Regions from separate parts of the Glutamicibacter sp. NPDC055354 genome, predicted to be linked through region 1. Evidence: riboswitches for the same ligand, from Rfam matches in the RefSeq annotation. Region 1 holds a riboswitch; the other holds the start of a gene.

Region 1 (5,334 bases):
TACTTGGTGGATTGCGGCCATGGCGTCGGTTTGGGCCTGGCTGAGATCGGGATTCACCCCACTGCCCTGCGCGGAATTTTCATTACCCATCAGCATTCAGACCACGTCATTGACCTGAATTCTGTCATGGTCCTGGGCGGCCTTGGGTTCCGCGGCACCGAGGGTCGGCAGGTTCCTGTTTTCGGACCGGGTGATCGAGGAGTGCTGCCCTCGATGCAGACAGCGGCCGAAGAGCCGGAAGCCATATTTCCGCAGTCGCCCACACCCGGGACCAACGCCATGGTCAACTTGCTGCTGCGCGCCCATGCGACAGATCTCAACGATCGCCGACGGGATTCGGCGGCACCTGATATTTCGGATATTTTCCATGGCGTAGATATCGAGATTCCCGCCGGCACAGGCTTCCACCCCAACCACAACAACCATCCGGACATGGAGCCTTTTGAAATATACGCTGATCGGCATGTAAAAATTAGCGCTATCCTGGTCCAGCACCAACCTATCGCTCCGGCATTCGCATTCCGCTTTGATTCGAGATATGGATCGGTCGTGGTTTCCGGCGATACAGCGCCAAGCGCAAATCTTGCGCGCCTGTCCCAAGGCTGCGACTTGCTGTTCCATGAAGCTATTGATCTGGAGGCCATCGCTCGTAGCTACCCGCATGCTTCATCCTCCGAACTGGAAGCGAGCATGGGACATCATCGGCGCGCGCACACCACCGCAGAAGACGCAGGTCGAATCGCCCAGCGGGCTGGAGCACGGAACTTGGCGCTGCATCATTTGGTTCCCGCTGGATCTGGAATGGAAGTTTGGCAGCGGGCTTCGAAACAGTTCTCTGGCGGCCTCTTCGTGCCCCGCGACTTGGATATCTTCCATATCGCAAGTGGCACGGTTACCCAGGTGCGCTAGGGCCAAGGCCGGCAGCTATCCGTCAGGCGACTGGAACGATGGTCGATCAATTGCCCCGGGCCGACGACCACGAGCCCAGCACCGGCAAAGGATGCTGGGCTCGCAAGACCATGGAATCTACTTTGATGCACCAATCGCCCACACGCGCGGAAGCTCGGTGCCATTGACCGCCAGGTCGCCAATCAACCGCGCCTTGAACACCCAGGGGTTGTGGTTGCCGGCGGTACGGGCATTGCGCCAGTGCCGGTCCAGGTTCTTGGTAACGCTCGTGGCGCTGGCGGCCAGCGCATCAAAAGCGTGGGTGATCGCGTTGAGGACCAATGGCGTGAGCACCACCTGCGCCTGGGCACTGGCCAGCTCTGCCGCATCGTTGGCTGCTTCGTCCTCTTCCCCGGTCACCTCGCCGGTGTGCAGCGCCTGCGCAGTTTCATAGGCTCCCTGCAATGCCGTCGACACTCGTTCCACCGTTGCCGCGGCAGCGAAGGCCGCCGCGGAGACCTCGCCGATCACCTGCAGCAGCTGCGGGTCTTCGGCCGCCAGATTGGCCGCGGCATGGCTGAAGGTCCGCTTGCGCGCCTTCAGCTCGGCGGCGAAGTCGCGCTCGGCTGCTTTGGCGGAGCCGGCCAGAACAGCGAGCAGCACCTGCTGGTAGAAAGCTGTCTGGTACTTGAAACGCGTATCGAAGTCGATGAGGTCTTCTTCGGCGACAATCGCATCGGTGAAGGTGGAGGTGCCGGTACCCGTGGTGCGCTGGCCGAAGCCATCCCAGTCATCGGCCAGCTCGACGCCGGGCTGGTGGCGGTTGACTGCGGCGATCACGCGCTTTCCGGTGTCGGTGCGCTCTGCGTAGGTATCGAGCCAGTCGGCGAAGATCGAGCCGGTGGAGTAGTACTTGGTGCCGTTGATCTTGAATCCGCCCTCGCCGTCCGGGGTGACCTTGGTGATCACGTCCCCGACCTTGACGGTGCCGACCTCGGTCCAGGAGTTACCCACCAGTTCTCCCGCCACGAAGCGGGCCAGCCACTTGTCGCGCCCCGGGCCGGGGGCCGCAACCAGACGGTCCTCGACGAAGGCGAAGTGCGCGCGCAGTGCTTGGGCAATATTGGAATCCGCCGCCGCGAGATCCACGAAGAGCTCGAAGAGTTCGGGCAGCGTAGCACCGGCACCCCCGTGCGATTCCGGGACCCGAACCGCGCCAAAGCCAGCAGCGGCCAGGTCCGCGACCTGCTGGTAGGGCAATTCGCCGGTGCGGTCGCGTTCAGCTGCACCCTGCGCAATGCGCGCGAAGAGCGGTGCGAAGCGGTTTTTGAGGCCTGCGAGTCGATTGCCAGTTGCAAGTACAGTCATCGTTCAGTCCAATCCGGGAGAAGTTTTCTTAGGTGTACAGCGAGAGCGGCTGGGACTCTCCGCGCAGGAAGTAGGCGCCGACCTCGATCTTCTTGTAGTCCACTGGGTCGTGCAGCGAATGGGTGCGCACATTGCGCCAGTACAGGTCCAGACCCACCGAGTTCGCAGTCGAAGATGAACCGGTCACCTCGAAGATCCGGTTCGCCACATCCACTCCCACCTCAGTGGAGACCACCTTGGCTTCAGCAATTTCCACGGCCAACGCCGCTCGTTCGGGCTGGGTGACTTCCCCGGCCTTCGAGAGCAGGGCATCGAATTTCCGGCCCAGCTTCTCGGTCAGCGCCGCCACTGCTGCAGTGCGGGCTTTGAGCTCTCCGACGGTGCGCTGGAAGATCGGGTCCTGCGAGTAGGTCTCTGCCTGCGAGAACAGCCAGGCGTTCTTGCGGCCCAGCAAGATCTGCTTGCCGCGCTCCAGTGCTCCCTGGGCGATGCCCAGGTAGAAGTTGGCGAAGGCCAACTGGATACCGGGGGTAAGCAGGGTGGAGACCGGTTCATCGGTGACGAATCCCAGCAAGTCCCCTGCTTCGAGCCGCACGTTGTGGAACTTCAAGGAATTCGACGCGCTCAGCCGCTGTCCCAGGTAGTCCCAGTCGTCAACGATTTCCAAGCCATCGATATCGCGTGGCAGAACCAACGCGAGAATCTGCCCGTCGTATTCTCCGCCCTGGACCAGCGCGTTGATGACGATGACCTCGCCAACACCGGAACCCGTGGAGAATCGCTTGGCTCCATGCAGTCGGTAGCCGTCCCCTTCGGCGCTCAGCGTCAAATCCGGATCCACTGGATTCACCGAATCGCCCCAGAGCCAGCCACCTTCCACGGTGCGCTGCCACCATGCCCCTTGGGCTTCTGCCGGGGCATAGAACGCAATGCCGGACTGGTTGATGTAGTGGTAAGCCAGCAACTGCGAGATGGATCCATCAGCTGCGGCCAGTATGCGGACAACTTCGAAGGCCGTTTCCCAATGGGCTCCGGCTCCGCCGAATTCTGCAGGCACTAAGAGATTGAGCAACCCGGCTTCGCGCAGCAGCTGCACTTCGGCGAAAGGCTGGGCGTTCTTTCGGTCGCGTTCGAGCGCGTCAGCCGCCAGCTTGTCAGCTACTTGCTGGGCGACGTCGCGCCAATGAGCCAGTTCAGCTTCATCAGCAGTGCCGGTGTAGGGCACGCGCGGCAATTGGGTATCCAGTACAGTCATCTTCGTTCTCCTCTTGGGCTATGGATTCCGAAGGATGCAGAAAATCTGCGGATCCATCGAACCTGGCGTTAGCACTACCTGCGGAGTGCAGGCTTGCTGCGGCGTCTCGGAGCCAGGCCTCTCAGCCGCTCTGGATGGGTTGTGCTCCGAGTCAAGCATTGCTGGCAGGTCCTCGGGAAGGGCGCTGTCATGCGGAGGAACAGCAGGACAAAATACGTCATCTTCGCGCCTTCGCCCTGCCGGAAAACGGGCGGATAAGACGTCATATGACCTTCGCATGACGCAATTGGCATGCTGGAACTGGATTTCAAAGGCGTTCCCCTAGGCATCGATTGGGAACACAGCGTGGATCAGGGCACTTCCATGCGACCGCATAGAATGGCCATTCAAGATCAATCGGCAGAAGAGGCGGCAAGTGGATCCAGCAGGCGTGATTGCCTTCATGTTCGGGTTGCTGAGCATAACGCTGGTCGCAGCGTTCCTCGCCCCAATGGCACGGGACCGGAAGCTCGCTCGCAATGCGGCGATCGGCATCAAGACGCGCCACACCTTGGCCAGCGATGGGGCCTGGCTCGCCGGGCATCAGCAGGCTGCGCCCCTGCTTGCCGCGGCTTCCTGGGCCGGTTGGGCGGCATTGGCCAGCGCAGCAGTTCTCTGCCTGCTGGGCCAATTCGGTTTCTCCTTCGCCGCGACCGGAGCCGGCTACCTGGCCGCCATCGCGTTGCTGGTGATCTCGACTGCCACAGCGAATAAGGCCGTGCGGAGCTTCCCGGCGGCAGGCCTGGGCTAATCCAGCACTGCTTAAAGCAACGGATCGCGCCATCTGCCGATGGCGCGATCCGTTGCTTTCTTGGAAGCCGTGCTGCTAAAGCAGTACGGCTCCCAGGACCAGTACAGTCAGGAACCCCGCGGTGCCCTGGATGGCGGTAGCCACGCTCAGGGTCTTGTAGGCGGTGATCACCGGAATGCGGCTGAGCTGCGAGACGACCCAGAAGTAGGAGTCGTTGGCGTGCGAGACAACCATCGCACCGGCGCCTACTGCCAATACGGATAGCACCATGCCCAGCTCCGAACCCAATCCCAGGGAGCCGAGCATCGGAGCGACCAGCGCGGAAGTGGTCACCATAGAGACGGTGGACGAGCCCTGGGCGGACTTCAGCGCAGCGGCGATCAGGAATGGCACAGCCAGGCCCAAGCCCAGTCCGCTGAGTGAATCCGAAAGAATCGTGGTCAGATCCGACGCGGCCAGGACCGCGCCGAAGCCGGCGCCGGCACCGGTGATCAGCAAGATCGGAGCAGCGGTGCGTACAGCTTCGTTCATCTGCTCATTGAAGACCGCCAGCTTGCTGCCACCGCTCAAAAGGAAAGTCGAGGAGATCAAGCCGAAGATCAGCGCAATAACCGGCGTCCCCAAGAAGGAAAGGATTTCCAGGGCAGTGCCTTCGCCCATCGGGTGCGAGGGCAGCTTCGCAATGGATGCGACACAGATCAGCACCAGCGGAACCAGGATCGGCATGAAGGCCAGCGCCGGGCTGGGCAATTTTCCGAAGCTTGCACGCAGCTGCTCATAGTCGAGTTCGGAGATGTCATTGTGGTCGTCGCTTGGCAACGGGGTCCATTGGGACTTGTTGAAGCGGCTGGCGTAGGCCAAGCCAGCAAGTGCCGAGATGGCCGCAACGGGCAATCCGACTGCGATGATCAAGCCCAGGTTATCGGCAATGCCGATGCTTTCGGCCGCGGCCAGCGGGCCCGGAGTTGGAGGCACCATGGTGTGGGTCGCGTACAGGCCGGTCATCAGGGCGATGGAAGTTGCCAGCCCGGAG
Region 2 (5,334 bases), on a different contig from region 1:
TCCAGTTGCCGGGCGGCACCATCCAGGCTCGACTTGTCGCGCAGGATCCGCGGGCTGAGCCTTTCCGAGAGCACCTCCAGAATCCGGTCATGGCCTTCGGATTCAAAAGCGACCCGGACCAGCCCGGCATCGGTGCTGGCCAGCAGCAAGGCCCCCACGGGGCTATCGACCACGCGATAGGCAACATCAACAAGTTCCCGTGCACGGGCCCGCTCAACGAGCCGGCCCTGCAGCGAGTCGAGGATTTGCGCTTCAGCGGCCGTAGCCTGCTGCCGATAATTTATTCCGTTCATGGCTGCTCCCTCCATAGTTCTTGGTCATCCATCCGGGCCCGCAGATTCTTGATCCCATCGGCGCCCGAATGCCGGGCGGCAGCTTCGGTGCCGGAAAGGATTCCGGCAATTTGCGCGTAGCTCATTCCGCCCAGATAGCGGTAGGCCACCACCTGCCGCTGCTTGCCAGGAAGCTGGTTCACCTCATGCCACAGCTGCAGGTTCTCCAACTGCAGATCCGGCCGTTGGGCCGATGGGGCCAGGCTGTCCACGTCTTGGCCGATGAGGATTTCCGGCTTGTTCCTGCGCAACTCGTCAATGGCTTTGTTCCGGGCAATACGCACTAGCCATGCCAGGACATTGGCGTCTTCAGGCAATTGCGGGTACGCCTTGAGCGCGGCAAGGAACGTTTCGGACCAGGCGTCTTGCGCGCGATGCTCATCAAGCAGGGCACGGCAAACGCGCAGGACGTTCAGTCCATAGTCCTGGACTATCCGCTCGAACGGTGCTTGCATGGATCTCCTGGCATTTTGCGCCTTCATGGCTTCTCACCATGTAAACGTACGAGGAGACCATTTTGTGAGGCGTGAATGAAAAAAATTTCCTTCACGCAGAGACCCCATGGATTCCTAGAATGCCATCAGATCCAATTCGCTGGCGATCTGCTCAAGGCGGATCAAGTCCAAGTGGAGCATTTCGCCATTTTCCACGCCTTGGGGATCCGTGGTTCCGGCCAATGCGTCACGGATGGTGCGCATGGTGGCCCCATGGCTGACAATCATGACCTTGCGCCCGGCATGCCTGCTGGCCAAGTCCAGCAGCGCTGGCACCGCACGGCTCAAGATCTGGGCACGCGGCTCACGCAGGTCCTTGGCAGCAGCCGATTCCGCTTCGCTGACCTCGGCCATGATCCGGCCTTCCAGCGGGCCGAAGCCGCGTTCAATGAGTTCCGGAACAGCGTTCCCCGTCTCGGCCTCGATCTGCTGGGCAATCAGCGCGGCAGTTTCCCGGGCACGTTCCAAGGGCGAAGCAAGTACCAGCGACCAGTTCTGGCCGATGAGCTGGCGCCCGACCTCGCGAGCTTGTTCGCGCCCGGTATCGTTCAACGGGATATCGGTACGCCCCTGCAGGCGCCCTGCAAGGTTCCAATCGGTCTGCCCGTGTCGCACCAGTGCCAGCGAAGTATCCATGACTCCAGCCTAACCGGGGTAATAGGTATCGAAGAATCTCCGATAACAGCTCCAATACGCAACGTTACGACTCATAGTTGGGTCACGAACGGTCATGTTGCGAAGATTATTACACCATCCCGAGCGGCTGAGAGATCTGGTTCGATGACGCCGCAGCAACCTGCCACATCCGGTGGTTACGGTGCTACCGCCAGAAACGATGCAGCCGCCTACCCGTTGGACCACAGCAGGAAGCGACATTGATTCCGGGATTCCTGCCTCGATCGCGGCCCGCCCTGCGGTGCCCGCGAAACCCCAATCGACAAGGAGTCGTAAGCCACCATGGCAGATCACAAGTTTGGATTCCGCACCCGAGCATTGCATGCCGGAGGCACCCCCGATGCCGAGCATGGCTCACGCGCAGTGCCGATTTACCAGACCACTTCGTTCGTCTTCAAGGACGCTGACGATGCGGCCAACCTCTTTGCCCTGCAGAAGTACGGCAACATCTACTCGCGTATCGGCAACCCGACCGTAGCGGCTTTCGAAGAGCGCATGGCTTCGCTGGAAGGCGGCATCGGAGCGGTAGCCACCGGCTCGGGCATGGCCGCGGAATTCGTCACCTTCGCGGCCTTGGCCCAGGCAGGCGACCACATTGTGGCTTCCTCGAAGCTCTATGGCGGCACCATCACCCAGCTCGATGTCTCGCTGCGCCGCTTCGGCATCAACACCACTTTCATCGACTCCAATGATCCCGCCGACTTCGAAGCGGCGATCCAGGAAAACACCAAGGCCGTCTACACCGAGGTGGTGGCCAACCCGTCCGGCGACATCGCTGACCTGAAGGGCCTGGCCGAGGTGGCGCACCGCCACGATCTCCCGCTGGTAGTCGATTCGACGCTCACTCCCCCGTACATCCTGCGCCCTATCGAGCACGGCGCGGATATCGTGATCCACTCGGCCACCAAGTTCATCGGCGGGCACGGCACCACCCTGGGCGGCGTGGTCATCGAGTCGGGCAAGTTCAACTGGGGCAATGGCAAGTTCCCCACCATGACCGAACCGGTTGCCAGCTACGGCAACGTCTCCTGGTGGGACAACTTCGGCGAGTACGGCTTCCTGACCAAGCTGCGCAGCGAGCAGCTGCGCGACTTCGGACCGGCTCTGCCGGCCCAGTCCGCATTCCAGCTGCTGCAGGGCCTGGAGACCTTGCCGCAGCGCATGGACAACCACCTGTCCAACGCGAAGCAGGTCGCTGCCTGGTTGCAGGCCGATGAGCGCGTGACCTACGTGAACTATGCCGGCCTGGAATCCCACCCGCAGCACGCGCAGGCCAAGGAGCTGCTGCCCATGGGCGTCGGCTCGGTCTTCAGCTTCGGGGTGAAGGGCGGGCGCGAAGCCGGCTCGAAGTTCATCGAAGCCCTGCAGTTGGCCAGCCACCTGGCCAACATCGGCGATGCCCGCACCCTGGTGCTGCACCCGGCCTCCACCACCCACCAGCAACTGAGCGCCGAGCAGCTGGTCTCCGCTGGCGTGCCAGAAGATTTGATCCGCCTGTCGGTAGGACTGGAAGATGTCGAGGACATCCTCTGGGATCTGGACCAGGCGCTGGCCGCTTCGCAGGAAGCGATTGCCGGTTCCGCCGCAGGGTTCGAGGCACCGGCCTACGACGGTTCCGCCTGCGCATTGCCAACCGCTTCGAAGGGAGCAATCTAATGACTGCCGTTGATACCGCTTGGGAAGGCCCGGGAGCCGCACAGCGCCTGGAGATCCTGCGTGACACCAAGTCCATCGCCATTGTCGGCGCCTCGAACAAGCCATCGCGCGCCAGCTATTTTGTGGCTACCTACCTGCTCTCCTCCTCCAAGTACAAGGTGTATTTCATCAACCCGGTAATCGATGAGATCCTGGGCCAGCCGGTGTACAAGTCGCTGGCCGATCTGCCGGAGACCCCGGATCTGGTGGAGGTTTTCCGCAAGCACGATGACCTGCCTACCGTGTTGGACGAGGCCCTGGCCGTAGGCGCGAAGACCCTGTGGCTGCAGCTGGGATCCTGGCACGAGGAAGTGGCCCGGCGCGCCGAGGCCGCGGGCATGAATGTGGTCATGGACCGCTGCGTGAAGATCGAGCACGCCCGCTTCCACGGCGGCCTGCGCCTGGCTGGATTCAATACCGGCGTCATTTCCTCCAAGCGCCAGGTACTTGCCTAGGGAGTCCAAGATTCCAGGAAATGGGTGCATGCAACATTGCGTTGCATGCACCCATTTTTCTGCGGCAATTCCCCGGAAATGGCCGGTTTGGTCAACGACGCTGAACTTTTGCACGGAGCATTCCGAAGGAAGAACAAGACCTCTGCCGAACCATGGTCGACGCAATTGGCCCACGGCATGCCGTGGGTGTGGCCCCGAAGTGCCCGACGCGTTCAATCACAGATCGAAAAATCTGCAAACCACAGCACTGCAACGCAAGGCCAAACGACCCAAACCCTAAAACAGGCAGAGAGAATCGATTTTGATTCGCTACGAGCGCGAACGAAAGAAGAAAAATCCCGCCCGCACTGCTATATGAAAACTCAATTCCCCTGGCCCGAGAACATTCCAGCATCTCGCAATAGCATTGCGCCTGAGCTGGTCAAGTTTTTGGGACACGAACTTTGATCTTTTTGTACATTTCCTCAAGCCGTCAAAGCTAGAGGATCCCTTTCCTGATATGAGTCCAGAACCGCCTGGGGCTAACTCCGCCATTTGCCGTATACGGGCGCTTCCGGTTGTACCAAACCGCGATGCACTCCTTCACTGCGGCACACGCAGCCACCCTGCTGCTGAAGAACCTGTGGTGGAACATTTCCTTCTTGGTCGTCCAGAAGGCTGACTCGGCGACGGAATTATCCCAGGGACACCCCGGCGCGTCCCGTCGACTACCGCACCCTGTGCGCAGCACACCACCTCTGGAACGCGCCGAGGTACATTGGGGCCTCGGTCTGAATGGAACACACTACCAAACTGGATGAACGCCTGCGACGCAGCAAGCCCCCTCGAGTCAATGGCCAACTACGTTTACATGTTCTTACCCATTGACCAGCCCACGATCTGTCGCGAATTCAAATCGATCACCGTCGCCAAATACAACCAGCCTTCACCGGCGCGCAGGCAGGCAATATCGCCTAACAGTTTCGCCGCAAGCCGCGAGGAGCGGAAGTCAGGAATGCCGAGATTGTCGACCCTATGGTTTTCTATACGCACCGTCCGGGATTGGCGCTCACGCACGGTCGTGGTTTTGAAGGCGCTCATCCGCCTGGCCCGGATTCTCAGCTCTTTCATGAGCGACATCACCGTGGATGTCGAGATGTCTTCCTCATGGTTTTTGCGGATCAAATCCACTAATTGTCCGCCACCGGCGACCTGGTTGGACGCCTCACACTCGTCCTGGAGCAGTTTCGTGCGGTGTGCTCGCAGGACTTAGGCTTCGCTCAGCTCTTGGCAGGCGTTCAGACATCGGTAGTGACTGCCCCTGGAATTCTGGGTTTCCTGCCCATCCAGTTCACTGGATACTCGCCTATGTGGGCTTCGATGAAGTCTAAGACCGCGCTTACTCCTTACTGTTCGAGGCGCGATAGGCACCGACAACTTTTATGAAGCCGTTCTCCCGTTTCACCTTCAACAGTTCTTTGCGCAGGTTCTCGTTGTGGACCGTTTCACTGGGCCGTGTTCTTCGGTTTCCGCTATGGGACGCTCGGCGCGGTCGGCGCGGGATTCTGAGCGCTCATTGACCTCTATTTGAAATAAGAGCGCCATAGGTACGTCTAGTACTGTTTAATGCATTTAAGAGTTTTTTAAATTTACGACATCGAAAGGCTTTGGATGTCGCGCTCACAATCAATTACCCTGCGTCCA

What was found. Region 1 has a riboswitch for S-adenosylmethionine ahead of ACWICV_RS13575 (acyl-CoA dehydrogenase family protein). Riboswitches for the same ligand answer to the same signal wherever they lie in the genome.
Region 2: linked by a shared signal. The riboswitch ahead of ACWICV_RS15460 (O-acetylhomoserine aminocarboxypropyltransferase/cysteine synthase family protein) and the one ahead of ACWICV_RS13575 (acyl-CoA dehydrogenase family protein) in region 1 are both predicted to bind S-adenosylmethionine.

The regions. Positions count from the first base shown of each region.
Region 1 covers NZ_JBSHMB010000003.1:54,730-60,063, forward strand. Annotated here, with positions in the region: gene ACWICV_RS13565 (MBL fold metallo-hydrolase) at 1-909, shown strand, start outside; gene ACWICV_RS13570 (acyl-CoA dehydrogenase family protein) at 1,027-2,256, opposite strand; gene ACWICV_RS13575 (acyl-CoA dehydrogenase family protein) at 2,285-3,511, opposite strand; SAM riboswitch class I at 3,562-3,652, opposite strand; gene ACWICV_RS13580 (hypothetical protein) at 3,927-4,301, shown strand; gene ACWICV_RS13585 (GntP family permease) at 4,377-5,334, opposite strand, start outside.
Region 2 covers NZ_JBSHMB010000004.1:79,729-85,062, reverse strand. Annotated here, with positions in the region: gene ACWICV_RS15475 (methylated-DNA--[protein]-cysteine S-methyltransferase) at 1-293, opposite strand, end outside; gene ACWICV_RS15470 (RNA polymerase sigma factor) at 290-787, opposite strand; gene ACWICV_RS15465 (histidine phosphatase family protein) at 902-1,462, opposite strand; SAM riboswitch class I at 1,574-1,668, shown strand; gene ACWICV_RS15460 (O-acetylhomoserine aminocarboxypropyltransferase/cysteine synthase family protein) at 1,784-3,157, shown strand; gene ACWICV_RS15455 (CoA-binding protein) at 3,157-3,651, shown strand; gene ACWICV_RS15450 (hypothetical protein) at 3,697-4,098, shown strand; partial or broken gene ACWICV_RS15445 (IS3 family transposase) at 4,116-5,190, opposite strand; gene ACWICV_RS15440 (GNAT family N-acetyltransferase) at 5,302-5,334, shown strand, end outside.